One region of the Shinella yambaruensis genome, then DNA from elsewhere that is predicted to be linked to it. Evidence: riboswitches for the same ligand, from Rfam matches in the RefSeq annotation. Region 1 holds a riboswitch; each other region holds the start of a gene.
The links. A riboswitch is a leader RNA that binds a small molecule or an ion and turns the genes downstream of it on or off. The one in region 1 is predicted to bind cobalamin.
Positions count from the first base shown of each region.

Region 1 (13,572 bases):
TCGCATTTCGACGCCGCGGCAAAGCTGCTTTCGGCCTTTGCCGGCGCGGCGGCCACCCGCCCGGCCTCGCTTTTCGCCGGCGACTGGCGCGAGGAGATCAACACGGCGCTGCACGACTGGCTGCGCACCCGCGGGCTGGCGCTGACGGCGCTGAAGAAGGGCGACCGGGTGGCGCTCGTCGCCGCGCTCGACGGGCGCGGCCTGTTCCAGACCCGCAATGCCGTCGACCACCTCGCCGGCCTCATCGGCGCCTCTCGCGCCTCGATCTACAACTATCTCGCCGATGCCCGGCGCCAGAGCCAGAAGGACAGGACCCCGTGACCACGCTGCCGGATTTCCGCCTCGAAACCCATTTCTCGCGCTGGGAGTTCAAGGCGCGCCATCACATGACGGCAAGCGATGCTGAGACGATGACCATGTCGGACCTGCTGGCGCTGGCTGGTCCCGAGGATCGCGAGGCCTGGGAGCGCGTCGCGCTCGGCTATACCGAGACCTGGGGCGCGCCCGAACTGCGCGAGACCATCGCGACGACCTATGACACGCTGTCGGGCGCCGACATCCTGACCTTCGCCGGCGCGGAGGAGGGGCTTTACTGCGCCATGCTGGCGCTGCTTGCGCCCGGCGACCACGCCATCGTCACCGTGCCGAACTACCAGTCGATGGAGACGATGCCGGTCACCGTCGCCGGCCATGTCACGGGCATCGCGCTCCGGCCGGAAAACCGCTGGCAGCTCGATCTCGACGACGTGCGCGCCGCGCTGCGCCCCGAAACAAAACTCATCGCCGTCAATTTCCCCAACAACCCGACCGGCACCATCGCCGACCAGGCGGTCTTTCGTGGCCTCGTCGATCTTTGCGCCGGGCGCGGCATCCATCTCTTTTCCGACGAGGTCTATCGCGGGCTGGAGATCGACGCCGCAAAACGCCTGCCGCAGGCGGCCGACCTGTTCGACAAGGGCATTTCGCTCAACGTGATGTCCAAGGCCTACGGCCTGCCGGGCCTGCGCATCGGCTGGATCGCCAGCAAGGACCATGCCTTGCTGGCGCGCATGGAGAAGATGAAGCACTACCTCTCCATCTGCAATGCGCGCCCCTCCGAGGTGCTGGCCGGCATCGCGATCAAGGCGCGCGAAACGATCTTCGCCCGCAACCGCGCGCTCTGCGCGGAGAATATGGCAAGGCTCGGCGCCTTCTTCGCCGATTATCCGGATCTCTACGAATGGGCCGAGCCGGACGGCGGCTGCGTCGCCTTCCCGCGCTATCGCGGCGCCGACGGCGTCGAGGCGCATTGCCGGCGGCTGGTGGAGGAGAAGGGCGTGCTGCTGCTGCCCTCCAGCCTCTATGTATCCGACCTCCTGCCCGTGCCGCCGGATCGCTTCCGCGTCGGCTTCGGCCGGCGCAACATTGAGGCGGGGCTGTCGGCCTGGCGGGAATTTCTCGCGGAGGAAGCGCGCTAGCCCTTGTGCAGGATGTCGGTCGCCTTGTGGTCGTCGTCGACGCCGTCGATCAGCAGCACGTCGCCGTCCGCGTTGCGGGTGCGCAGCGGCAGGATCGCCTGGTAGGCGGGCGAAGCGTACCAGGCCTCGGCGGCGCTGCGGCTCGGGAAGGACAGCATGACGACGTCGCCGGAGAAGCTGCCCTCCAGCACGCGCTTGTTGCCGTCGCCGTGCAGCACGAACCGGCCGCCGAAGGGGGCCATGGTGGTGTCGATCGCCTCGAGATAGGCGATGATCTCCGCCCCGAAGGCGACATTGCGAAGATGGGCGAGGGCATAGGTGATCATGGGTCTCTCCTGTGCGTGGCGGTATGGGAGAAACCTACGGCGCCCTCCGCGGCAGATCGATTACCTTGCGGGTAATGCCGGCGCCTATCTGCTTCCAGAGGTCAGGGCAAGGGAAAGCCGCCCGCGGCGTGGCCGGGGCGGCTGATGATCCTTCGTGCCGGTGGCTGGCCTCAGCCGCGGCGACGGCTGCGTTCGCGGGCGGGCGCGGCGGCGCTTTCGTCGGCGGTCTTGTTGCGCAGCGGGCCGATCGTCTCGATGATTGCGGCGAGCGTCGGGCGTTCGCGCGGCTCGTGCGCGTCGAGCGCCACGCGCATGGCGGCAAGGTGCTCGCAGGACGTGCCGCAGCAGCCGCCGATGATGCGCGCGCCGGCATCACGGGCGAGGCGGGCATATTCGGCCATCAGCGGCGGCGTGCCGGAATAGTAGATTTCCGCGCCGCGATATTCCGGGATGCCGCAATTGCCCTTGACGACGACGGTCGCGGACGGGTCGGCGCCGGTCATGTCGAGCAGCGAGGAGAGGATATCGGAGGCGCCGACGCCGCAATTGGCGCCGACGGCGAGGGGACCTGCGCCGATATCGCCGGCAACGCCGTGGATGTCCCGCGGATGCAGGCCCATCATCGTCTTGCCGGCCGTGTCGAACGAGCCGGTATAGACGAAGGGCAGGCCGACCTTGGTGGCGGCTTCCGCGGCGGCGCGGATCTCCTCCGGCGAGGACATGGTCTCGATCCAGGCGACGTCTGCGCCGCCGGCCTTCAGGCCCTCGATCTGCTCGGCGAAGGCGGCGACGGCATCGTCATAGGTCATCGCGCCGAGCGGCACGAGCAGTTCGCCCGTCGGGCCGACGGAGCCGGCGACGATCACCGTGCGCGGCGCCTTGTCGGCGACCGCGCGGGCAATCTCGGCTGCCTTCCTGTTGAGGTCGAAGACGCGGTCCTGCGCATGGTGCAGCTTCAGGCGATGGCGCGTGCCGCCGAACGTGTTGGTGAGGATGATGTCCGCCCCGGCATCGACGAAGTCCTGGTGCAGCTTCGTGATGTTCTCGGGCTTCGCCTCGTTCCACAGTTCCGGCGCTTCCCCGGCTTCGAGGCCCATGGCGAAGAGCGAGGTCCCTGTCGCGCCATCGGCGAGCAGGAAGGGCTTTTCGGCAAGAAGCTGGGCAAGCGGGTTCGTCGCGGTCATCGGCATATCCTTCTGTTTGTCACATCATATAAAGATTTCTTTATGTGATTGCAATGATGGATTGGCGGCACGTTCGAGGAAGGCAGCGACCTTTCCTCCGTCATGGTCGGGCTTGACCCGACCATCCACAGCCGCGAGTGCCGTGTGGACCCTCGGGTCAGGCCCGAGGGTGACGGAGGAGAGGGAAAGGGGTGAGGAGAGGATAGGAGAGAAGAGAAGAGAAGAGAAGAGAAGAGAAGAGGAGAGGGTGAGGAGAGGGAGCAGGCCCATTCCCAAACGAGGAGAGGGCGCCCCGGGGCGCCCTCTTTGTTCGTCTGTGGACGTTCAGGCTGCCTTCGCTTCGTGGCTGGTCGGCGTCACCATGCTGGAAATGATGGCGCTGAGGCTGATCGCGCCGATCGGCCGGCCCGCCTCGTCGACGACATGGGCGAGCGTCTGGTTGGCCGCCGTCATGGCGCGGGCGGCCATTTCGAGCACCGTGCCCTTGGCGATCGGCATGCCCTCGGGATTGCCCGAGAGCGGCGCCATGATCGTCTCGACGTTGACGACGCGGCCGCGATTCACCTCCTTGACGAAGGCGGTGATGTATTCGTCCGCGGGGTTCAGCACGATCTCCTGGCCGGTGCCCTGCTGCACGACCATGCCGTCGCGCAGGATCGCGATCTTGTCGCCGAGGCGCAGCGCCTCGTCGAGATCGTGGGTGATGAAGACGACGGTCTTCTTCAGCTCCTTCTGCAGGTCGAGCAGCACGGTCTGCATGTCGACGCGGATCAAGGGGTCGAGCGCCGAATAGGCTTCGTCCATCAAGAGGATGTCGGCATCGTTGGTCAGCGCCCGGGCAAGGCCCACGCGCTGCTGCATGCCGCCCGAAAGCTGGTTCGGATAGTGGTTCTCGAAGCCGGCAAGGCCGACGCGGGCGATCCACTGCTTGGCGCGCTTCTCACGCTCCGCCTGCGCCACGCCCTGGATCTCAAGGCCGTAGACGGTGTTTTCCAGGACCGTGCGGTGCGGCAGCAGCGCGAATTTCTGGAACACCATCGCCGTCTTGTGGCGGCGGAATTCGCGCAGGTCGTTCTCGCTCATCCGGCAGACGTCGACGCCGTCATAGAGCACCTCGCCGGCGGTGGGGTCGATCAGCCGGTTGATGTGGCGGATCAGCGTCGATTTTCCCGAGCCGGACAGGCCCATCACCACCATGATGCCGCCGGCGGGCATGGAGATGTTGATGTCGCGCAAGCCCAGCACATGGCCGTATTTCTGGTTCAGCTCGGCCTTGCCGAGGCCGTTCTTGACCGCATCGACATAGTCGCCGCCGCGGGGTCCGAAGATCTTGTAGAGATTGCGGACCTCGATTGCATGACTAACCATGAATTACCTCCGAATGCTTCTGCAGCCGCTTGCCATAGGCCTGGCTTGTACGGTCAAAGATGATGGCGATGGCCACGAGCGCGAACCCGTTGAGGAACCCGACCGTGAAGAACTGGTTGTTGATGGCCTGGAGCACGTTCTTGCCGAGCCCCCCGACGCCGACCATCGAGGCGACCACGACCATGGCGAGCGACATCATGATGGTCTGGTTGATGCCGGCCATGATGGTGGGCAGGGCGAGCGGCATCTGCACGTTCCTCAGCTTCTGCCAGCCGGAGGAGCCGAAGGCGTCGGCCGCTTCCAGCACCTCCTTGTCGACGAGACGGATGCCGAGATTGGTGAGGCGGATCATCGGCGGCACAGCATAGATGACGACCGCGATGAGGCCCGGCACCTTGCCGATGCCGAAGATCATGACGACGGGGATGAGGTAGACGAAGCTCGGCATCGTCTGCATCACGTCGAGGATCGGGTTGACGAAGGCCTGCACCCGGTCGGAGCGGGCCATGAGAATACCGATCGGGATACCGACGATGACGGCGATCAGCGTACAGACCGTCACCATGGCGAGCGTCACCATCGTGTCGTTCCACAGGCCCAATAGCCCGATGGCGCACATGGAGGCGGCGGTGCCGATGGTGATCTTGATGTTGCGGCTGCCGAAATAGACGATGGCCAACATCGCGATCAGGATGATCGGCCAGGGCGAGCTGACGAACAGCCGCTCCAGATAGTTCAGAAACCACTGCAATGGCTGGACCATCGCATCGATGATGTTGACATAGCTCCTGACGAGGCTCTTGAAGCCGTCGTCGATGACTTTTCTTGCGCCGCGGATACTCGCGTCACTGAAGGCTGGAAACTTGCAAAGAAAGCCTGGCAACAGTTCGCATAGGCCTGCCATCCTCTTCCCCTCTTCTACCGGAAGTTATTGTCCCGTTCTGCAAGAGCGTTTTCTTGCCTTGCGAACGGGACGGCGCGCACAGGGATATTCTTGTTCTGGTTCCCGGCTTGCAGTCCGTCTTCTCACGAACGGCTGCCTGATACTGTGCTGTTTGCGACCTCTGCAGTTTCTTGAGCGGGCGTCGGGCGGTTTGCCTGCACCCTCGTTCAGGTCGCCGGAAAGCCGGCAGCCGCAAAGGGCCGCCGGCAGGCCGTCGTCAGAGCGCGGCCTTGACCTTTTCCGCGATATCCGGAGCGACCCACTTGGTCCACATGTCCGGATAGGTTTCGAGGAAATGCTTGGCGGCGTCCTCGTTCGTGCCCTGGTTCTCGTCCATCCAGGCAAGCACCTTGCCGACCGTGCCGTTGTCCCACTGGCGCGTCTTCATGTAGTCCATGGCAACGCCGGCCTTTTCGGAGAAGGCCTTGGTCACGACGGTGAACACGTCGGAGGTTGGATAGGAGTTGACCTTGGGGTTGGGGCAGTCCGGCACGGCGGTGCAGGCATCCCAGTCGGCCTTGTCGTGTTCGACGCCGAAGGAGAGCTTCGTCATCTCGTACTTGCCGAGAATGGCGGTGGGCGCCCAGTAGTAGCCGAGCCAGCCGCTCTTCTTCTCGAAGGCATTGGCGATCGAGCCGTCGAGGCCCGCCGCCGAGCCCGTGTCGACGAGCGTGAAGCCGTCCTTGTCCGCATCCAGCGCGCGGTAGAGATTGTCCGTCGAGACCTGGCAGTTCCAGCCCGAGGGGCAATTGTGCACGGCGCCCTTGGAGGAGTCTTCCGGCGCGGGGAAGAGTTCCGGATGCTTCAGCGCGTCCTGCACGGTCTTGATGTCGGGATGCGCGTCGGCGAGGAATTTCGGGATCCACCAGCCCTCGACGCCACCTTCCGAAAGCAGCGGCGCGAGCTGGATCAGGCGGCCTTCGGCGATCGCCGCGTCGAGCGGCGTGCGCACGGCGTTGACCCACATTTCGGGCGCGACGTCCGGCTCGCCCTTCTCGTTCATGGAGGTGAAGGTCGGCATCGTGTCGCCGGTCACCAGCGTGACGGTGCAGCCATAGCCGTTTTCGAGGATGAGCTTGTCGACATGCGCGGCAACGCCCGCCGAGGCCCAGTTCATCTCGGCGATCGAGACCTCGCCGCAGTCTGCCGCCTGGGCAGAACCGGCAAAGCCGTAAAGGCCGGCAGCAAGGATGGTTGAAGCAAGGAGCTTCTTCATGGATTAAGACCTCCCAGTCTTGGATGCAGCGATCAACCCGGAAGGCAGCGCAGGCTACTGCGTTGTCCCGACTGCCCGAAAGTTTTGCGACAGCCACGGGGATCCGATGCCAGGTGAGGCGAGCCAATCCCCCTGCTGCAGCGACGCCGAGCCTTTTTCTGGTTTGCCGGCGGAACCCTGTCACCGGCGACCTATCTTCGTGCGTCACAAGGGCAGCCTACGGGTTCTCATAGAGAAATCAACCTCCTGTGCGGCCAGGCCATGGCCGCTGGGCTGTCCCGGAGCGCCGAAAGGCTGAAATTCCAGCAACCTTGCGGTGGAAAAAATGGGCGTTTGCTCGCATCAGGGCAAATGATCAGGGTGCAATTCGCGAGGGCGGGTGCGATGGTCGCTGAAAGCGGACAAATCCTGTCCCGAATGCGCCGCTTCGGGCCTTCGATCAATTATCGCAAAAATTTTCAAAAAAGTTCGTGATTCACCTTTGCTTAAGCTTCCGATAACGGTCCGGTAAGGATGTGCCGCTATTGGTTCTTTCACGGCGGGGGACACCGCCGCCTGCTCCGGAAAGGTATTGCGTACCGGGGTGCCTGGGCTCCGACGCGTTCTTGTCGGACGCCGCCATGCGTATTTTGGCAAGCCGTGCATCACCGGAAGGGATGCACGGCTTTCGCCGTTTCAGGGCTGCGAAAGGCAATAAAAAACGCCGCCTCCCGGAGAGAGACGGCGCTGGATACGAGCGGGACCTGACGTCGCGCTCGAAGGATCAGCCGACGTTGCGCGTGCGGATGAAGCCGAGCGGGCCGAGCGGCGCGTCCATGACGACGTTGCGCACGCGGGACTGGCTCTGGGGGGCTTCGCCGTTCCAGGCGATCTGTACGAAGTTCGGCTTGCTGAAGATGAACAGCATTGTCTTTGTCCTTGAAACCCGAAGCCACGCGCCTCGGCTGTGTGATGGTGTTGATATAGGCGTTCTCCGGACGGAAAGCCATGGTCGTTCACGGCGCGACATGTCGCAAAAAGGACAGCATGACAGCCATGCTTGCGGCGCATGGCGACCTTCCGGGAAAAAGCGGCGCCGGCGGCGCGAAGATTGCGGCAAGATTGCGGTAAGTCAGGGCTTTTCGGTGACGAGCGGGAATGCTACGAGGGCCGCATGACCAGAACGATCATGCTCCAGGGCACCGGCTCGGATGTCGGAAAAACGGTATTGGTGGCGGGGCTCTGCCGCATTGCCGCCAATCGCGGGCTGAAGGTGCGCCCCTTCAAGCCGCAGAACATGTCGAACAATGCCGCCGTCTCGGCCGATGGCGGCGAGATCGGCCGGGCCCAGTGGCTGCAGTCGCTGGCCGCCCGCGTGCCGTCCTCCGTGCACATGAACCCGGTGCTTCTGAAGCCGCAATCGGACGTTGGCAGCCAGATCATCGTGCAGGGCAGGGTGTTCGGCCAGGCGAAGGGGCGCGACTACCAGGCGCTGAAGCCGAAGCTGATGGGCGCCGTCATGGAAAGCTTCGAGACGATCGCGGACGGCGCCGATCTCGTCGTCGTCGAGGGCGCGGGCTCGCCGGCGGAAATCAACCTCCGGGCCGGGGACATCGCCAATATGGGTTTTGCCACGCGCGCCGGCGTGCCGGTCGTGCTCGTCGCCGACATCGACCGCGGCGGCGTCATCGCCTCGCTTGTCGGCACCCACGCCATCCTGCCGGAAGAAGACCGGCGCATGGTCGCCGGCTATCTCATCAACAAGTTCCGGGGCGATGTGACGCTGTTCGACAGCGGCATTGCCGAGATCGCCCGCTTCACCGGCTGGCCCTGTTTCGGCGTCGTGCCCTGGCTGAGAGAGGCGGCGCGCCTGCCGGCGGAGGATTCGGTGGTGCTGGAGCGGCTCGCCAGGGGCGGCGGCGGGGCGCTGAAGGTCGCCGTGCCGGTCCTCTCGCGCATCGCCAATTTCGACGACCTCGATCCGCTCAAGGCCGAGCCGGAGGTGGACCTCGTCTTCGTGCGGCCGGGCGAGCGGCTTCCGGCCGATGCCGGCCTCGTCGTCCTGCCGGGCTCCAAGTCCACTATTGCGGATCTCCACGAATTCCGTGCCGCCGGCTGGGACCGCGACCTTGCCCTGCACAGGCGCCGCGGCGGCCGGATCATCGGCATCTGCGGCGGCTACCAGATGCTCGGCAGCCGCGTCACCGACCCGCTCGGCATCGAGGGCAGCGAGCGGGAGGTCGAGGGGCTCGGTCTGCTGGCGGTCGAGACCGAGATGGCGCCGGAAAAGACCGTGCGCAACAGCACGGCCCGCTCCCTGCAATATGACGTGCCGCTCGAAGGCTATGAGATCCATCTCGGCCGCACCACCGGGCCGGACACGCTGCGTCCCCCCGTCAGCATCGACGGCCGGCCGGACGGCGCGATCTCGCCCGACGGGCGGGTGATGGGCACCTATCTGCACGGTCTTCTGTCGAGCGACGCCTACCGCGCCGGGCTGCTTGCCGATTTCGGCATCGAGGGCGGCGGCTTCGATTACCGGGCGAGCGTCGATGCGGCGCTCGACGGCGTGGCGGCGGAGCTGGAGGCGGTTCTCGACCCGCGATGGCTCGACGGCCTTTTAGCCCGGGCTGATTAAACCGGCCTTCTGAAACGTTCAGCCATCGGGTTCTTCCGCTGCCGGCCTGCCGCACCAAAGTTGCGCCAGAATTCGGTGCGAGGAGTGACGGAAATCCGCCCGGGATCGCCGGGCGCTGGCGCCTTCGCGCGATCCGAAAGGGTGGGATATATGGGTTCTGGACCTCTCGCACGCTCCGTTCTGGTGCGGCTCGGCATCGCCGGCATCGTCGGGTTGTCGCTCGCCGGCCAGCCGGCGGTCGCCTTTGCCCAGGCTGCGACCGGCAAGGAGGCCGGCAGCGCCGGCAAACGCTGGGAAGAGGAGTTCTCGCTCTGGCAGAAGGTCTCCGCCGGCAGCGATGTCGCGCAGTATGAAGGCTACCTGAAGCAATATCCGAACGGCACGTTCGCCTCCATGGCGCGCCTGCGCATCGCCGAACTGCAGGCCGCCGCCAAGGCGAAGCCGGCGACGGGCGCCTCCGATGAGGCCGAGGCGGATGCCAAGGCCAAGGCCGAGCAGGCCGCTGCCGCCGAAAAGGCGAAGGCGGAGGAACAGGCCGCTGGGGAAAAGGCCAAGGCCGAAGAGGAGGCCCGCAAGATCGCGGAGGCCGAGAAAGCCAAGGCGGATGCGGAAGCGGCGCGTGTGAAGGCCGAGGAAGAGGCGCGGAAGGTGGCTGAGGCCGAAAAGGCCAACGCCGAGGCGGAAGCCGCGCGCCTGAAGGCCGAAGAGGATGCGCAGAAAGCGGCGGAAGCCGAGAAAGCCAAGGCCGAGGCGGCGCGCCTGAAGGCGGAAGCCGACGCGAAGAAGGCGGAAGAGGCTGCCGCGGCGCGCAAGCTTGTCGAGGAAAAGGCCGCGGCCGAGGAGAAGGCGCGCGCGGAAGCCGCCGCGGCGGAAAAGGCCCGCGCCGAAGAGGCCGCGCGCCTGAAGGCGGAGGCGGAAGAGAAGGAAGCGGCCGCCCGCAAGCTCGCCGAGGCGCAGGCCGCCGAGGCCGAGCGGCTGAAGGCGGAGGCCGCGGCCGCCGCCGAGAAGGCCAGGGCGGAGGAAGCAGCCCGCCTGAAGGCCGAGGCCGAGCGCCAGAAGGCCGAAGAGGCCGCCGCCGCGGAAAAGGCGCGTGCGGAAGAGGAAGCCGCTGCCCGGCGCGAGGTCGAGGCCCGGCGCGTCGAAGCGGAAAAGGCTGCCGCGGCCGAGAAGGCGCGGATCGAAGAAGAGGCCGCCGCTGCCCGCAAGCTTGCTGAGGAAAAGGCCGCCGAGGTGGAACGGCTGAAGGCGGAAGCCGCGAAGGCCGCTGCCGACGCCGAGGCCAAGGCCGCCGAGGCGGCCCGCCTTGCCGAGGAAGCCGAAAAACGCGCCGAGGAAGCGGCCGCCGCCGAACGGGCCGCGCAGGCGAACGACACCGCGGCCCGCGAAAACGAAGCGCAGGACGCGGACACGAAGAACCGCGGCCTTGCCGTCGAGCGCGCCGACGATGCGGCGAAACGCGAGGAGGAGACCTTCCAGAAGGCCGTGCTCGACGGTTCGGAAAAGGCCTTCCGCGCCTATCTCGACGCATATCCGGACGGCCGTTTCGTCGCCGATGCGCGCGAGCGCCTTGCGGCGCTGGCAGACACGGCCCGGCAGGCGGCCAAGCCGAAGCAGGAAAGCGAAACGGCCACCGCTGAAACCGAGCGGAAGGCCGAGCAGCCGGTCGTCGACCGCCGCGAGGCCTATATGGATCGTTCGACCCGCGTGCAGGCGCAGCGCTGGCTGAGCATGCTCGGCTTCAACACCTATGGCGTCGACGGCGTCTTCGGTTCGCGCACCCGCGCCGCGATCGCCGCCTGGCAGGGGGCGTCCGGCTACCGCGCCGACGGCTACCTCTCCCGCCAGCAGTACCGCGCTCTCCGGCAGGCCGCGCAATATGCCGAGGCCCGGCAGAATCGCCAGCGCCGCTACCAGCAGGACTACGACGTGCTCGAAGGCCCGGTCGACGGCTATTACGAGCGCTACTATCGCGACGACGGCTATTACAATGGCGGCGGTGGCGTGGTGATCATCCCCGGCTATTGAGATCGCGACGGCCGGACGGCGGTTTCAGCACAGGTGATGACGCTGCCGGTCGATTGACTTCGCAGGGGCGGAAGCATAATCATCCGGGATATTGGATGGTTCCCGGATCCGGAAACGGATCGGGGAGTAAATGGGAATGTGACGCGGCGGACCCAACCAGGGCGCTGCAATCACGGCCGACCCCGCGACTGTAGAGTGGCGAGGGACGCCCATCCGGACGGGAGGATCTGCGCGGAACGGGGCAATGGTGCCTTCGCCCCGCGCCGTGACAACCAGCCGGAAAAGCCACTGGGTGGCATCGCGATCAGCAGGGGTTGGACGCCTCTTTCTCTACGAATCGTCCGCCTTTTCGCGATGCCGGAGCCTGGGAAGGCGAGGGCGACCCGCAGGCGTTTTTGGACGCCGGACGCTGCGAGCCAGGAGACCTGCCAGCCAATGCGAAGGACATTTCGTCCGACCTGGGGAGGTTTCCCCGCCGCCTGCACGGAGGTTGTCATGGCTGTTTCGACTACGTCTTCTGTTACCCTTTCCGCCAACGACCGTCTCGTCGCCGGCGTTTTCGCTCTCCTGCTCGGCGCCTTCCTGGTGTTCGGCGCGGGCCTTGCGAATTCCGCCGTGCTGCATGACACGGCCCACGATACGCGTCACTCCTACGGCTTTCCCTGCCACTAAGGAGTTTTCGACATGATCGTTCGTTATCTCCTGGCCGCCCTGGTGGCCGGGCTGTTCTCCGGCGTGCTGATGACGGCCGCCCAGGAGGCCCGTGTCGTTCCGCTCATCCTGCATGCCGAGGAATTCGAGGGCGGCGACGAAGCCGCGCCCGCCGCGGAAGGCACCACGCCCGGCACCGGTACGGAGGGCGCCGCACAGACGCAGGACCATTCCTCGCTCGGCGCCGTCATCCTGGACATCGCCTCGGCGCTTTCGCCGGTTTCCGTCGCCTATGCCCATGAGGGCGAGGATCACGAGGAGGGCGGCATCATGTTCGGCATGAGCCGGTTCTCCGGCACGCTGCTCGCCAACCTCGTCACCGGCGCCGGCTTCGGCCTGCTGCTCGCCGGCTTCAGCCTCGTTTCCGGCCATCCGATCACGGTGGCGAACGGCGCGCTCTGGGGCGCGGCGGGGTGGCTTGCCGTGCACATGTTGCCGGCCATCGGCCTGCCGCCGGAGCTTCCGGGCTTCCCCGCCGCCGATCTCGGCGACCGCCAGGTCTGGTGGATCGCGACCGTCATCCTTTCGGCAGCCGGCCTCTACCTGTTGTTCCTCAAGCAGAACATCGTCGCCAAGGTCATCGGCATCGTGCTGATCGCGGCGCCGCAGGTCTATGGCGCGCCGCAGCCGGGCGACATCTCCAGCAACGTTCCGGCCGTGCTCGGCGCGGAATTCGCCGTCGCCGCCCTGGCCACGACCCTGTTCTTCTGGATCGTGCTCGGCCTCTCGCTCGGCTTTGCCAACGAGAAGATCGCCAAGGCTGCCTGACATGACATCGACATCGCCCGGAGCCGTCCTGGTTCTGGGCGGTGCGCGTTCCGGAAAATCCGCTTTTGCCGAGAGGCTGGTCGCCGAGACCGGCCTCTCGCGTCATTATATCGCCACCGGCCGCGCCTTCGACGACGAGATGCGCGCGCGCATCGCGCGGCACCGGGAGGATCGCGGCGACGGCTGGCAGACCCATGAGGAGCCGCTGGCGCTCGCCGCGCGCATAAGGGACGTGGCGCGGGCCGACCGGGCCGTGCTCGTCGACTGCCTGACGCTGTGGGTGACGAACCTGATGCTGGAAGAGCGGGACATCGCCGCCGAATCCTCCAGCCTCCTGGAGGCCATCCGGCAGGCGCCCGGCCGCATCGTCCTCGTCTCCAACGAGGTCGGCCTCGGCATCGTGCCTGACAATCGCATGGCGCGCGAATTCCGCGACCATGCCGGGCGGCTGCACCAGAAGGTCGCCGCCCTCGTGCCTGAAGTCTATTTTATCGCGGCCGGACTGCCGCTGAAAATGAAGGGTTGAGCCATGCTGCAACAGAAGATCCCCGCCACCGTCATCACCGGCTTCCTCGGCGCGGGCAAGACGACGATGATCCGCAACCTCCTCCAGAATGCGGGCGGAAAACGCATCGCGCTCATCATCAACGAGTTCGGCGATCTCGGCGTGGACGGCGACGTGCTGAAGGGCTGCGGCGCGGAGGCCTGCAGCGAGGACGACATCATCGAGCTCACCAACGGCTGCATCTGCTGCACCGTCGCCGACGATTTCATCCCCACCATGACGAAGCTCCTGGAGCGGGAGAACCGTCCGGACCACATCGTCATCGAGACCTCCGGCCTTGCCCTGCCGCAGCCGCTCGTCGCGGCCTTCAACTGGCCGGAGATCAAGACGCAGGTGACGGTCGACGGCGTCATTACCGTGGTCGACAGCGCCGCCGTCGCCGCCGGCCGCTT
Region 1 is NZ_CP150638.1:2,228,965-2,242,536, reverse strand. It holds gene WMC41_RS11055 (helix-turn-helix transcriptional regulator) at 1-321, shown strand, start outside; gene WMC41_RS11050 (aminotransferase class I/II-fold pyridoxal phosphate-dependent enzyme) at 318-1,457, shown strand; gene WMC41_RS11045 (DUF1330 domain-containing protein) at 1,454-1,783, opposite strand; gene bmt (betaine--homocysteine S-methyltransferase) at 1,954-2,967, opposite strand; gene WMC41_RS11035 (quaternary amine ABC transporter ATP-binding protein) at 3,292-4,335, opposite strand; gene WMC41_RS11030 (ABC transporter permease) at 4,328-5,239, opposite strand; gene WMC41_RS11025 (ABC transporter substrate-binding protein) at 5,496-6,494, opposite strand; gene WMC41_RS11020 (hypothetical protein) at 7,258-7,401, opposite strand; gene WMC41_RS11015 (cobyric acid synthase) at 7,648-9,111, shown strand; gene WMC41_RS11010 (peptidoglycan-binding protein) at 9,262-11,136, shown strand; cobalamin riboswitch at 11,216-11,583, shown strand; gene WMC41_RS11005 (CbtB domain-containing protein) at 11,632-11,808, shown strand; gene WMC41_RS11000 (CbtA family protein) at 11,821-12,615, shown strand; gene cobU (bifunctional adenosylcobinamide kinase/adenosylcobinamide-phosphate guanylyltransferase) at 12,617-13,141, shown strand; gene cobW (cobalamin biosynthesis protein CobW) at 13,145-13,572, shown strand, end outside.

Region 2 (3,549 bases), on a different replicon from region 1:
CGTCTGCCAGCCTGGAACGGGCGATCCATCCTTCGGCCGATCTATCGCATCCCGATGATCCGATTGCCGGATTTGGCATTTCCGCCGGAGGATGCGCGAGGGAGGCGCACCGTGTGCGGCAAGATCGCGGAATCTCCAATCGCGACATGAAACCGTCTCCGGCGCCTGACGTTGTGATCGATTTTATCGATTAATAGAGGCAAGCCGTTGATCTTGTTTTAGTTCTCGCATCCCTGAATACTGATCAAAAGCCGGTATTTATGGGAAACGAACATGGTAACGACCGCGGAAGCCTTAATCGACAAAACTGCTGATTTCATCGACCGGCTTGTTGCCGGGCACCGGCCGGGCCATGGTCTCGCCCGCCCATTCTACCATGATCCGGAAATCTACCGGCGCGACATGGAGCGCATCTTCCGGCGCCACTGGCACTGCATCGCCCACGAGAGCGTCATCCCCGACGTGAACGACTTCGAGGTCTTCCGCATCGATACCGAGCAGGTCATCGTCACCCGCGCGCCGGATGGCTCGATCCATGCCATGCTCAATGTCTGCCGCCATCGCGGCGCGGAGGTCTGCACGAAGCCGAAGGGCAATGCGCGGGTCTTCGTCTGTCCCTATCACGCCTGGACCTATGGCAATGATGGCAGCCTGCGCGCCGCGCGCCTGATGCCGAAGGATTTCAGGCGGGAGGACCATGGGCTGAAGACGCTGCATGTCCGCGTCGTGGAAGGCCTGATCTTCATCTCCTTCGCCGAGGTGCCGCTGGCGTTTTCCGAGGTCGAGCACCTCCTGCATGCGACCTGTGGCCAGTATGGCTGGGGAAGCGCCAAGGTTGCCCACCGCGAAAGCTACCCGGTTGCCGCCAACTGGAAGCTCGCCGTCGAAAACTATGTCGAATGCTATCATTGCGGTCCCGCGCATCCCGAATATTCGCAGACCCATGCGCTGGAGCAGCCGCTGCACATGATCGAGGCGATGAATGCCGCGATGGAACAGCGCACCTGCGCTCTCGGCATCGAGGTCGGCTCGGGCAATCACTGGCAGACCTCGCGCGAAGGCCGCGAGGCGATCCACGCCTTCCGCTACGCGCTCTATGAGGGTGTGGAGAGCGGCAGCGAGGACGGTAGGGCGGTCGCGCCGCTGATGGGGCGCTTCACCGGTTTCGACGGCGGCGTCACCTCCATCCATCTCGGCGGCACGACCTTCCTCGTCTGCTATCCGGACCATGGCATGATCTACCGCTTCATTCCGAAGACGGCGGAAAGCTGCGAGATGGAACTGATCTGGCTCGTCGACGGCAAGGCGGAGGAAGGCAGGGACTACGACCTCGCGAAGCTGACTTGGCTCTGGAAGGTCACGACGGCGGAGGACAAGGCGATCATCGAGCATACGGCGCGCGGGGTGCAATCGCACTATTTCGTGCCCGGCCCTATCGCGCCGATGGAACACAACGAGCTGCGCTACATCGGCTGGTATCTCGACGAGATCAGCCGCCCCTGAGAATTTTGGCGCAGCCAGATAAATAAAGATATAAAGATTTCTTTATGTCTATTGACAATCCGTCCGTGATGGCGTGAAGTCGTCGCGTCGTGGTTCCCTGGGGCGGTGTGTCCGCTTCAGGGCTAAGAGGGAATCCGGTGCGCCGATCGTTCGGCAATGCCGGGGCTGCCCCCGCAACTGTGAGCGGCGAGCCGCTGTCCAGCAATGTCACTGAGGCGAGAGCCTTGGGAAGACGGACAGCGGCGATGACCCGTGAGCCAGGAGACCTGCCAAGACGAAATAACGTCCACGGGCGGGGTGTCCCGGTGGTTGCTGCACCTGCCCGACAAGACGGCGGGCCTGCACGCGTCCGCTTTACCCATGCCCCCAGAAACCAATGGGGTATGACAATGTCACATCAATCTCTTGCGACCGCTTCTCTGGGCTTTCCGCGCATCGGCCGCCACCGCGAGCTGAAGTTTGCGCTCGAAGCCTTCTGGTCCGGCAGGATCCCGGACACCGAACTTATCGAAACGGCGAAGACACTGCGTGCCGAACACTGGAAGCTTCAGCAGGAACACGGGATCACGCGGATCCCCTCCAACGATTTCTCCTTCTACGATCACGTTCTGGACACGGCCGTCATGGTCGGCGCCATTCCGCATGTTTATGGGTGGGACGGCGGGGAGGTGCCGCTGTCCCTCTATTTCGCCATGGCGCGCGGCAGCCAGGGCGACGGCCATGCGGATTGCGGCCACGCCCGTCACGGCCACGGGGTTCCGGCGCTGGAAATGACGAAGTGGTTCGACACCAACTACCACTACATGGTTCCGGAAGTCGCGGAAGACCAGGTCTTCAGGCTGACCACGCAGAAGCCCGTCGCTCACTTCCTGGAAGCCAAGGCCCTCGGCATCCACACGCGCCCGGTGGTGCTCGGCCCGGTCACGTTCCTCAAGCTCGCCAAGGCGCGGCCTTCGACCTTCAAGCCGCTCGACCTCCTGACGCGGCTGCTCCCGGTCTACGAAGAACTCTTCCGCCGCCTGGGCGCTGCGGGCGCCGACTGGGTGCAGGTTGACGAGCCGATCCTGGCGCTCGATCTGACGGAGGGCGAGCGCCATGCCTTCAAGCTGGCCTATGAGGCCCTGGCCAAGGCCGCGCCCGGCCTGAAGGTCATGCTGACGACCTATTTCGGCGCGCTTGCGGACAATCTCGATGCAGCGGCCGCGCTGCCGGTGGCCGGCCTGCACATCGATCTTGCCCGCGCGCCCGAACAGCTCGACGCGGTCGCAAGCGCCGTTCGCCCCGGGCAGGTCCTGTCGCTCGGCGTCGTTGACGGGCGCAACATCTGGCGGGCGGACCTTGCCGCCATTCTCGACCGGCTGGCCCCGCTCGTGGAAGGGCGCGGTGGTGAACTGGTGGAGGTCGCGGCCTCGTGCTCGCTCCTCCATGTCCCGATCGACCTTGAACTGGAAACGGCACTCGACCCCGACCTGAAGTCCTGGCTGTCCTTCGCCACGCAGAAGCTCGGCGAGCTCTCGACGCTCGGCAAGGGGCTTGCGCAGGGCAGGGATGCCGTCCGGCACGCCATCGACAGCGCCTCGCAGGCTATCGCCGCCCGTGCATCCTCGCCGAAAGTGACCGACCCGCTCGTGCAGGGGCGCATTGCCGGCATCGACGCCGGCATGAAGGCCCGCAAGCACGCCTTTGAGGCGCGCCGGCAGGTCCAGGCGGAAACGATCAAGCTGCCGCTCTTCCCGACCACGACGATCGGCTCGTTCCCGCAGACCGGCGACGTCCGCAAGGCCCGTTCCGCCCATGCCAGGGGCACGCTCAGTTACAAGGACTACGAAGCCTTCCTCCAGCAGGAAACGGCGGCGGCCATCCGCTGGCAGGAAGAGATCGGGCTCGACGTGCTTGTTCACGGCGAGTTCGAACGCAACGACATGGTGCAGTATTTCGGCGAGCAGCTTTCGGGCTTCGCCTTCACGCAGCATGCCTGGGTGCAAAGCTACGGTTCGCGTTACGTGCGCCCGCCGATCATCTTCGGCGACGTCTCGCGGCCGAACC
Region 2 is NZ_CP150640.1:417,697-421,245, reverse strand. It holds gene WMC41_RS27795 (aromatic ring-hydroxylating oxygenase subunit alpha) at 274-1,503, shown strand; cobalamin riboswitch at 1,577-1,791, shown strand; gene metE (5-methyltetrahydropteroyltriglutamate--homocysteine S-methyltransferase) at 1,893-3,549, shown strand, end outside.
Region 2: it holds a riboswitch for cobalamin, as region 1 does, so the genes downstream of both, metE (5-methyltetrahydropteroyltriglutamate--homocysteine S-methyltransferase) here and WMC41_RS11005 (CbtB domain-containing protein) in region 1, are expected to answer to the same signal.

Region 3 (11,175 bases), on a different replicon from region 1:
CGTCTCGAGGATCGCCAGCTCTGGATCAATCCCGACTGCGGGCTCAAGACGCGCAAGTGGGAGGAGGTCAGGCCGGCGCTCGTCAACATGGTGGAGGCCGCGCGCCGCCTGCGGGGCGAAGACGGCTCGGCGGTGGCGGCGCAATGAAGCGTGCGCTTGAAGACACTGCGATGCCGGGAGCAATCCCGGCATCGCCCAGCCGTCTCGTCGATCTTGTCTTCCCGGGGGATACCAACCATCACGGAACGCTGTTCGGCGGCGCCGGGCTGGCGCTGATGGACCGCATCGCCTTCATCGCCGCGACCCGCCACGGGCGCGTGCCCTTCGTGACGGCATCCGTCGATCGCGTCGATTTCCAGGCCCCCGCACGCGTCGGTGAGCTGGTCGAGCTTGTGGCCCGCGTCTCGCGTGTCGGCCGCACCTCGATGACGGTGGAGGTGGAGATGGTCGCCGAAGGCCTCGTCAGCGGCGAACGGCGGCTGTGCACGCGCGGCAGCTTCAGCATGGTGGCGGTTCCGGAAGGCAGGACGCCGGGCTGGTGCCTGCCGCCGCTGGCGGACATGCGGGAGCCGCCCGGTCGCGGGACATGCACGAGCGATATCGTTTTCGCCGACTAGGCGAACAGTTCCGGCCGCATGTTCGGCGGCGAGGCACTCGCCGCCATGACCAAGGCCGCCTTCGTCGCCGCCACGCGCCACGGCCGGTGCATCACGGTGCTTGCCGCCTCCGAACGGGTCGATTTCCGTGCGCCGGTCGCCGTGGGGTCGATCGTGGATACGATGGCCACCGTGACCCGCGTCGGGCGTACGTCGATGACCGTCGCGGTCGAGCTCTGGTCGGAAGACCTGACGAGCGGAACCCGCACATGCACCGCGAACGGCCGTTTCGTCATGGTCGCGGTCGATCGGCAGGACCGCCCCGTTCCCGTCGGCCGTCACGAAACCGTTGATAAGCCATCATAGCCGTTGACGCATTTTTTACCTCGTCTACTATATCTTGTGTTCGAGGTTCCTTCGATTCGAAAGGATCGAAGGCTAAGACGGGAATCCGGGGCGGCATGATGCTGCGTCAATCCGGAGCTGCCCCCGCAACTGTAAGCGGTGAGCATTCGTTCGACAAAGCCACTGGGATGTATGTCCTGGGAAGGCGAACGGATGCCGCGACCCGCAAGCCAGGAGACCTGCCTCGCGCATGAACGTCCACGGGCGGGGTGTCCGGTCGGCGAGCGTTGGGGCGCGAGTGATGCCGCCCCGCCGTCTCCCCTGATGCCCCGCAGAAATGTCTCGGGGTGAAGTCATGTCGATTTTGTTTCCAGTTCCTCCGCGCGAGTAAGCGGCGCCCCGCGTCCGGCCGTTCGCGGGCGGCCGCCCCTGTCATCTCCAGCCTGAAGAACGGTCATCGGCGGATGTCCGAACGATTCCTGATGCCCGATTGCCAAATCACGAGGAAAGCCATGTCCATCACCGTCTATTCCAAGCCCGCCTGCGTCCAGTGCACCGCGACCACCCGTGCGCTCGACCGCCAGGGCATCGACTACAGCGTCGTCGATATCTCCGAGGATGCCGATGCGTTCGCGCTCGTGCAGGGTCTCGGCTATCGCCAGGTGCCCGTCGTCGTTGCCGGCGAGCAGCACTGGGCCGGCTTCCGCCCGGACATGATCAGCGCGCTCGCCTGACCCCGCGCGATGGCCCGGCTCGTCTATTTCTCCAGCCGGTCGGAAAACACCCACCGCTTCGTCGGGAAGCTCGGGGTCGCGGCGCTGCGGCTCCCGGTCGATGCGGCCGGGGAGCCGCCGGAGGCGGGAAAGCCTTTCGTGCTGGTCTCGCCGACCTATGGCGGGGGTGGCGAGAAAGGGGCGGTGCCGAAACCGGTCATCCGCTTCCTCAACAATCCCCGCAATCGCAGCCTGATCCGCGGCGTGATCGCGGCCGGCAATACCAATTTCGGCACCGGCTATGCCGTCGCGGGCAACATCATCTCCGCGAAATGCGCCGTGCCGTTCCTCTATCGTTTCGAATTGCTCGGGACGGATGAGGATGTCGATAACGTCAGACAGGGACTGGAACGATTTTGGACACGATGACGCTCGAAAAAGCACCGAAGGCCCCGGAGATCACGGCGCTGGACTACCACGCGCTGAACGCGATGCTGAACCTCTACGACGAGACGGGGAAGATCCAGCTCGACAAGGACCGGCTGGCGGCAAAGCAGTATTTCCTCCAGCACGTCAACCAGAACACGGTGTTCTTCCACAATCTCCGGGAAAAGCTCGATTACCTGGTGACGGAGGGGTATTACGAGCAGGAGGTGCTGGACCAGTATTCCTTCAACTTCGTGCGCGATCTGTTCGATCACGCCTATGACAGGAAGTTCCGCTTTCCGACCTTCCTCGGTGCGTTCAAATATTACACGTCCTATACGCTGAAGACCTTTGACGGGAAGCGCTACCTCGAGCGCTACGAGGATCGCGTCTGCATGGTGGCGCTGACCCTGGCGCGTGGCAATGAGCAGCTTGCCCGCGGCCTCGTCGACGAGATCATTTCCGGCCGCTTCCAGCCGGCGACGCCGACCTTCCTCAATGCCGGCAAGAAGCAGCGGGGCGAGCTCGTCTCCTGCTTCCTGCTGCGTGTCGAGGACAACATGGAGAGCATCGGCCGCTCCATCAATTCCGCCCTGCAGCTGTCCAAGCGCGGCGGGGGCGTCGCACTCTCGCTCACCAACCTGCGCGAGATGGGCGCGCCGATCAAGCAGATCGAGAACCAGTCCTCGGGCGTCATCCCGGTGATGAAACTGCTGGAAGACTCGTTCTCCTACGCCAACCAGCTCGGCGCGCGGCAGGGGGCGGGGGCGGTCTACCTCCATGCCCATCACCCGGACATCATGCGCTTCCTCGACACCAAGCGCGAGAATGCCGACGAGAAGATCCGCATCAAGACGCTGTCGCTCGGCGTCGTCATTCCCGACATCACCTTCGAGCTCGCCCGCAACAACGACGACATGTACCTCTTCTCGCCGCATGACGTGGAGCGCGTCTACGGCGTGCCCTTCACCGAAATCTCGGTGACGGAGAAGTATCGCGAGATGGTCGAGGACGGCCGCATCCGCAAGAAGAAGATCAAGGCGCGCGATTTCTTCCAGGTCATCGCCGAGATCCAGTTCGAATCGGGCTACCCCTACATCATGTTCGAGGACACGGTGAACCGGGCCAACCCGATCGCCGGCCGCATCACCATGAGCAATCTCTGCTCGGAAATCCTGCAGGTGAGCGAGGCGAGCGAATTCAACGACGACCTCTCCTATTCGAAGATGGGCAAGGACATTTCCTGCAATCTCGGCTCCCTCAACATCGCCGCCGCCATGGACTCACCGGATTTCGGCCAGACGATCGAGACGGCGATCCGCGCGCTGACCGCCGTCTCCGAGATGAGCCATATCTCCTCGGTTCCGTCGGTGGAAAAGGGCAATGACGACAGCCACGCGATCGGCCTCGGGCAGATGAACCTGCACGGCTATCTCGCCCGCGAGCGCATCTTCTACGGCTCGCAGGAAGGCATCGATTTCACCAATATCTACTTCTATACGGTGACCTATCACGCCATCCGTGCATCGAACCGCTTGGCGGTGGAAAAGGGCATCAGCTTCAAGGGCTTCGAGAACTCGAAATACGCCTCGGGCGAATACTTCGACAAATACACCGAAGCCGAATGGCTGCCGGCGACAGAGAAGGTGAGAGGTATCTTCGAAGATGCCGGCATTCACATTCCGACGCAGGAAGACTGGGCGGACCTGAAGAAGGCAGTCATGGAAGGCGGCCTCTACAACCAGAATCTCCAGGCCGTGCCGCCGACGGGCTCGATCTCCTACATCAATCACTCGACCTCCTCGATCCACCCGATCGTCTCGAAGATCGAGATCCGCAAGGAGGGCAAGATCGGCCGCGTCTACTATCCGGCCGCGTTCATGACAAACGACAACCTGGACTATTATCAGGACGCTTACGAGATCGGTCCGGAGAAGATCATCGATACCTATGCGGCGGCGACGCAGCATGTCGACCAGGGCCTGTCGCTGACGCTGTTCTTCCGCGACACGGCGACGACGCGCGACATCAACCGGGCGCAGATCTACGCCTGGAAGAAGGGCATCAAGACCATCTACTACATCCGCCTTCGCCAGATGGCGCTGTCCGGCACGGAAGTGCAGGGCTGCGTGTCGTGCGCGCTTTAAACCCAGACTGCCCCTCACACCCTAACCCTCTCCCCGCAAGCGAGGAGAGGGGACCTGCCCCGCCGAAGCGGGGATGTTTGTGGAAAACGGTGCGGCATATCCCTTCTCCCCGCCCGCGGGGAGAAGGTGGCGGCAGCCGGATGAGGGGCAGAGCAAGAAGATTTCGAATTCGAGGAACGCCATGAATATCCAAGTGAAGACCAAGACCCCGAAAGCGGCCGCCGCCGTGCGCGCCATCAACTGGAACCGCATCGAGGACGACAAGGACCTGGAGGTCTGGAACCGTCTGACGGGCAATTTCTGGCTGCCGGAAAAGGTGCCGCTCTCCAACGACATCCCCTCCTGGGCGACGCTGAAGCCGGAAGAGCAGAAGCTCACCATCCGCGTCTTCACCGGCCTGACGCTGCTCGACACGATCCAGAACGGCGTCGGCGCCGTGAGGCTGATGGAGGATGCCGTCACGCCGCACGAGGAGGCGGTGCTCTCCAACATCTCCTTCATGGAGGCCGTGCACGCGCGCTCCTATTCCTCCATCTTCTCGACGCTGTGCCTGACGCCCGACGTGGACGACGCCTATCGCTGGTCGGAGGAGAACGAATTCCTGCAGAAGAAATCCGCGCTGATCATGGAGCAGTATGCGTCGGGCGATCCGCTCAGGAAGAAGGTCGCCAGCGTCTTCCTCGAAAGCTTCCTGTTCTATTCCGGCTTCTACCTGCCGATGTACTGGTCGAGCCGCGCCAAGCTCACCAATACCGCCGACATGATCCGCCTCATCATTCGCGACGAGGCGGTGCACGGCTACTATATCGGCTACAAGTTCCAGCGCGGGACAGAGCGGCTGAGTGCGGAAAAGCGGCAGGAGATCAAGGACTTTTCCTTCGACCTGCTGCTTGAGCTCTACGACAACGAGGCGAAGTACACCGAGGAGCTCTACGATGGCGTCGGCCTTACCGAGGACGTCAAGAAGTTCCTGCACTACAATGCCAACAAGGCCCTGATGAACCTTGGCTACGAAGCGCTCTTCCCGCCGGAAGCCTGCAAGGTCAACCCGGCCATCCTTTCCGCCCTGTCGCCGAATGCCGACGAGAACCACGACTTCTTCTCCGGCTCCGGCTCGTCCTATGTCATCGGCAAGGCGGTGGCGACCGAGGACGAGGATTGGGACTTCTGAGGCCGGGAGCCCGAGATCCCGCGCGGCGGGTCAGCCGTTTTCCGGCGGCCCGCCCGGCAGCCCCGTGCCGAAGCTTCGCAGCGCCCAGCGCCTGCCGTTGCTGGAAAGCGCCAGCATGCCGAGCGGTTCGACGTCGATACGCCAGATCGAGGCGAGCGGCGCACCGGTCACATGCAGGAACAGCAGCTTCAGGACGATGGCATGGGTGACGGCCAGCGTGTTTCCGCCTTTCGCATGCCGGCTCTCCAGCCAGGCCGCCGCCCGGGCCTGTACCGTTTCGAACGGCTCGCCGCCATGCGGGGTAGAGGACGGGTCGGACATCCAGCGCTGCAGGTCCTCCGGCGACCGTTCCGCCACATCCGCAACCGTCCGGCCGTTCCATCGTCCGTAGTCGGCATCCCGGAGCGCCGGGCACGATGCCGCGTCGGGGGAGAAGGCGGCGGCGGTTTCAATGGCAGGACGCTCGGGTGCGTGCAGCACGGTCTCGAACCGGCGCAGGCCCCGGGCCAGTTCGACCAGTTGCGCCCGTTCCCTGGGCAGCAGCGGATCGTCGGAGGAAAATCGCGATTGCTGATTGGCCACGGTCGCGCCGCGGCAAAGGATCACAAGGCGCGTGGCCCTGCCTGCGGCCGGCTTCGGCTTTTCTGCTTCCGTCTTCACGTCTATCCATGCTCCACGCTGGTCAAGGGACAAGGGACGCCGCGCTGGCGCGCTGCCGATAGATATCCATATCATCCCGGCACGCCAGTGGAATCCCGCGGCGGTCACATCCCCGTTGCCGCATTTTGCGGGCGTGGGCTCCGCCGCTCCGCGAGCCAGTGCAGCCCGCCCGCCCTGACCGCGTCGTAGACGGCGCGCCCAAGCGAAAGGCCGACGTCGGTTTGAAGCCCGGCAAAGGGGGCTTCGGGGTTTCCGCGGGGCGAGGCGACGACGATGCAGTCCGTTCCCGTGCCGGTCACGACGTGGCCATCGCGGATGAGCCCGAGATCGATGATGGCGGCCGTGCGGGCTTCGGCGGCGATCGACAGCGCCTCGATGCGCGCCGCCTCGGACAACGGCGTTTCGGCATGGGCGAGGAGGTTGATCGTGCCGGCCGGCGCGCTTCCGTCGAACGGTTCGCCCACCCGGCCGGCATTGGAAAGGCCGACGGTGGCGAGGCAGGAGGAGGTGACGGCGCCGGCCCCGGCGCTGGCGAGATGGTGGTGCGCGAGGCTGCGCGACGTCATGAGATGCACCGCCTCGCCATGGCCGGCGGCCTCCATGCGCCTGCGCAAGAGCGCGACGGGATCGACATGCGCCGGCAGGTCCCCGTCGCGGACCTCGAGCCAGGCGACGGAGCGTGCAATGACGAAGCCCGGCCGGGTGAGCGACCAGCTCAGCATGTTCTGCGGCTCAGTGAATTCCGCGACGAGGAAAGGCGCCGTCCAGCGGATCGAGAAGGCGTGCACGCGGCCTGCGGATCCTTCCCGTTCAATGGCCGGGCGCATCGTCGTCCGCCGCTGTGGTGTCGGAGGCCTTGTCGAAGACCGCGCGCCAGCGCGCCACCAGCTCGCAATAGGTGCTGCCGGAGAATTTTTCGGCGAGGCGGTGCTGCTGGCGCAGCGTCAGGCGCAGCGCCGCGCGGCCGAAGCGGTCGGAGGGGGCGGCGAAATCACCCGGTTCGACCTTCCGGCCCAGCGCCTCCAGCACGGCCTTGCGCAGCAGCGGCAGGTCGGGGCGGGCGAACTGGTCGTAGAGACCCTGGAAGCGGGCGTGGTCGTCGATGTCGAAGTCCGTATCCGCTCCCATGCCGTCCATAACCGGATTGGCCGGGTGGAGATAGCCGAGCGGCACCAGATGGTCGGGGATCGGCGTGTTGGCCGAATGGGTGCGCTTCGCTTTCAGGAGCTGCGGCAGAAGGTGGGTATGGGGGCCGGGCGGCGAGACGCCGCCGGTATCCGGCCCGCCGATCTTCTGGAAGACCTCGACGCGGCCGATGCGCGTCAGCGCGACCCGGTGGGGATGGGCCTTCAGGATGGCGCCGCCGGCCGGATTTGCAGGATCGAACAGGCTGCGTCCGGCATTTTCCCGGAGGAGGGCGAGGAGGTCCGGATCCGCGGTACGGATGCAGAAATCGCATTGCGGCAGGCCGAGGCCCATGTCGAAGAGGATCGCCCTGCGGTCGGCGGGGCGCACCGCATCCTCGTCCGGCCCGAGTTCCGTGAGGGTATCGCGCCTGCTCCCGGCGGCCTCCCGGTGGGGCAGGCACAGGGCGACGGCGTGGCTCCAGCGGTGCGGCTTCGGGCTCAGCGTCTCGTAGGCGACGGGCTCGATCCGGTCCACCGTCGCGGCATTGAGGCGGATCGCGCCGCGCCGGGTCGCCCGCACGAAGAGGGCCGGCGCATCGGCTTCGAGATATTCGCCCTTGTCCTGGTGGAATTCCGCGATGGCGCCGAAGGAGCCCATGCTCCAGCCCGCCTTCTCGTCGACGAGGTGGGTTTGCAGGATATCCCGGAGGTCAGCCATGGTCGTCTTCATCCTTCTTCTGCGACAGGTCGACCGGCTGCACGATCAGGCCGCCGGCGGCGGCGCCGATGAACGCCTCGACCGTATAGACGTCTTCAAGGGTCCTTGCGGTCAGCACCGCCTCCGGCCGGCCTTCCGCATGGGCGCGGCCGCGATGCAGGAGCAGCAGCCGGTCGCACCAGCGCGCGGCGAGCGTCAGGTCGTGCATGGAGGCGATGACGATCCGGCCCTCCGCCGCCAGCTCCCGGAAGAGCCGCATGAGCGCGATCTGGTGCTGCGGGTCGAGCCCGGCCAGCGGCTCGTCCGCCAGCAGCACCGGCGTTTCCTGCGCAAGCGCCCGCGCGATGAGCACGCGTGCCCGCTCGCCGCCGGAAAGGCTGGTGACGGCGCGGTGGCGGAAGGCGGAAAGGTCCATGCGGGTGATCGCGGCCTCTATCGCCGCCCGATCCCGTTCCGAAGGGGCGGCGAAGCGCGCATGGTGCGGCAGGCGCCCGAGCGCCACCACGGCCTCCACGCTCATCGCCCAGGCGGTCTCGCGTTCCTGCGGCAGATAGGCGAGGTGGCGCGCGCGCTCCGCAGCGCGAAGGCCGGCGAGGTCGACGCCGTCGAGACGGACCGTGCCGCTGGCCGGCACGAGGCCGAGGCAGGCGCGCAGGAAGGTCGACTTGCCGGCGCCGTTCGGACCGATGAGGCCGGTGAAGCTGCCCTTGCCGACGGTGAGCGAGACGCCGTCCACGACGCGCTTGCCGGCGAGCGTCGCCGACAGGTTCTCGATGGTGAGGATGCTCACAGCCCCGCCCTCCTGTGCGACCAGACGAGCCAGAAGAAGAAGGGGGCGCCGACGATGGCCGTCAGCACGCCGAGCTTGATGTCGCGATCCGGCGCGATGACGCGCACCAGCGTGTCGGTGCAAAGCAGGAGCGCCGCACCGCCGAGCGCGCTGGCCGGCAGCAGCCGCGAAGGCTGTGCGCCGACAAGGGGCCGCAGCACATGCGGCACGACGAGGCCGACGAAGCCGATGGCGCCCGTGACGGCGGTGGCGGCCCCGACCGAGAGCGCGGTGCCGGCGACGGCAAGCCATTGCACCCGCGCAAGGTCGACGCCCATGCTCGCGGCCGCGTCGGGGCCGAGGGCCAGCGCGTCGAGCGCCCGGCCGAGACGGAACAGCAGCAGCCAGCCGGCCGCCGTGAAGGGCAGCACCAGCCAGACATGGGGCATGGAGCGGTCGGTGAGCGAACCGAGCATCCAGTACATGATCTCCGTCGCCGCAAAGGGATTGGGCGAGAGGTTGAGCACCAGCGAGGTCATCGCGCCGGCAAGGCTGGAGATCGCGATGCCGGCGAGGATGACCGTGAGCGGCCGCCCGTCCGCGCCCGCCATCGCCTTGAGGACGAGGACGGCCAGCATCGCGCCGGCCAGCGCCATGAGCGGCAGGGCGAGCATGAAAAGCGCCGAAAGGCCGGTATAGATGGCGATGACGGCGCCCAGCGAAGCCGAGGCGCTGATGCCGATCAGCCCCGGCTCGGCCAGCGGATTGCGCAGATATCCCTGCAGCGCCGCCCCCGAAAGGCCGAGCGTCGCCCCGACGATGAAGCCGAGCAGCGCGCGGGGCAGGCGGATTTCCTGCATCACCAGGACGAGCAGTTCCTCGCCGCCGCCGAACAGGGCGCGAAGACTGTCGGAAAAGGCGACGTCGGCCGGGCCGATGGTGAGCGAGAGGAGAAAGAGCGCGAGGGTTATCGCCGCAAGAAAGACGAGGGTGGTCCGGAAATGGGAGCGGATGGTCACGGTGCGGCCCCCCTGGCCCGGCGTGCGGCGGCCTGCAGGGCGCGGGCGGCCTCAAGGGTGAACGGCCCGCCGCAGACGGTCAGCCGGTTTTCGAGGGGTGCCTCGGCGGTGGCCACCGCAAGGGCGCGATAGGCCGGATGGGCGAAGTTCTGTTCGGCAAGGGCCGGCCCTTCGACCTCTGACCGGCCGCCCGCCATCAGCTCGGGATCGGCAAGGACGAGCAGTTCCAGCGGCAGGCGGGCGGTTCCCGTCATGCCCAGCATCTCGGCGATGTTGTCGAGGCCCGCACGCTTCACCACTTCGGAAACGAGCGTGCCGGAGCCGGCGGTGTAGCTGTTGGCGAAGGTGAGGGCTGTGCGCAGCCGCGGCGTCCCTGCGGCTTCGAGCGCCGCGATCTGCGCATCCATGCCGGCGATCAGCGTCTTCGCCCGCACGGGATTGCCGAGCAGGTCGCCCATGCGGGCGAGATTCGCGCGGACCTCGTCGAAGGAGGCTTCCGGCTGGAATTCCTCGACGCGGAAGCCGAGCCGGCGCAGCAGCGAGATGGTCGTGCGCGTCGTGTAGGTGCCGGCGAGCACGAGGTCGGGCTTCATAAGGAAGATCTCCTCCGCCAGCCCATGGTTGACGGCATAGGCGCCGGCCTCCTCCGCCATGGCCGAGGTGCCGGCGTCGCGCGCCAGATAGGAGACCGAATGAAGCTGGCCGGGCCGTGCGACGAGCATGGCCAGCTGGTCGGTGCAGACATTCATCGACACGACACGCTGCGGAACGTTGTCGGCACCGGTGGCCGCGGCCGGCCAGGCGAGGCCGGCAAGGATCGCCGCAAGCCAGCGCCGGCTGCCCATCAGAAGGTCGCCTTCAGGCCGGCGAAGGCCGTCAGGCCCGGCGTGTTGAAGCCGTAGACCTCCTGGTAGTCGCGGTCGAACAGGTTGTCGATGCGCCCGAAGACCTCCACCGTGTCGTTGACCTTGAAGCTGCCGCCGACATTGACCACCGTGTAGCCGCCGAGCGTCACGCGCGGCGGAACGAGGGTGGCGAAGACCACGTCCTTCATCCTTCCGTTGAACACCGCCTCGGCAAAGACGCGCGCCCGCTCGTCGTGGAAGACATAGGCGGCGTTCAGCGAGCCCATGTGGCGCGGCCGGCGCACCTCCTCAAGGCGCGGCCCGCCGGCCTCCGCCTGTTCGGTCGCTTGCGTATAGGTATAGGCGCCGGTCAGCGTGAGGCCGTTGAAGAAGTCGACCGTCGCGGAGACCTCGACACCCTGCCGGCGGCTTTCGCCGTCACGGTTGACCGGCGTCGACGTGAAGTCCGGATTGAAGACCGTGGCGATCTCGTTTTCGAGGTTCTGGCGGAAATAGGTCACGTCGACGATGAGGCCGCCGTCGAAGAAGCTCTTCTCGACACCGATATCCCAGCCGAGGCTTTCCTCCGGCTTCAGGTTGGGGTTGCCCTTGAACGTGCCGGGAAAATAGCCGAACTGC
Region 3 is NZ_CP150640.1:405,974-417,148, reverse strand. It holds gene metE (5-methyltetrahydropteroyltriglutamate--homocysteine S-methyltransferase) at 1-147, shown strand, start outside; gene WMC41_RS27785 (acyl-CoA thioesterase) at 171-617, shown strand; gene WMC41_RS27780 (acyl-CoA thioesterase) at 636-962, shown strand; cobalamin riboswitch at 989-1,202, shown strand; gene nrdH (glutaredoxin-like protein NrdH) at 1,454-1,675, shown strand; gene nrdI (class Ib ribonucleoside-diphosphate reductase assembly flavoprotein NrdI) at 1,685-2,083, shown strand; gene nrdE (class 1b ribonucleoside-diphosphate reductase subunit alpha) at 2,080-4,227, shown strand; gene nrdF (class 1b ribonucleoside-diphosphate reductase subunit beta) at 4,409-5,398, shown strand; gene WMC41_RS27755 (histidine phosphatase family protein) at 5,429-6,058, opposite strand; gene WMC41_RS27750 (adenosylcobinamide amidohydrolase) at 6,163-6,885, opposite strand; gene WMC41_RS27745 (DUF6925 family protein) at 6,869-7,903, opposite strand; gene WMC41_RS27740 (ABC transporter ATP-binding protein) at 7,896-8,693, opposite strand; gene WMC41_RS27735 (FecCD family ABC transporter permease) at 8,690-9,691, opposite strand; gene WMC41_RS27730 (ABC transporter substrate-binding protein) at 9,688-10,536, opposite strand; gene WMC41_RS27725 (TonB-dependent receptor plug domain-containing protein) at 10,536-11,175, opposite strand, start outside.
Region 3: it holds a riboswitch for cobalamin, as region 1 does, so the genes downstream of both, nrdH (glutaredoxin-like protein NrdH) here and WMC41_RS11005 (CbtB domain-containing protein) in region 1, are expected to answer to the same signal.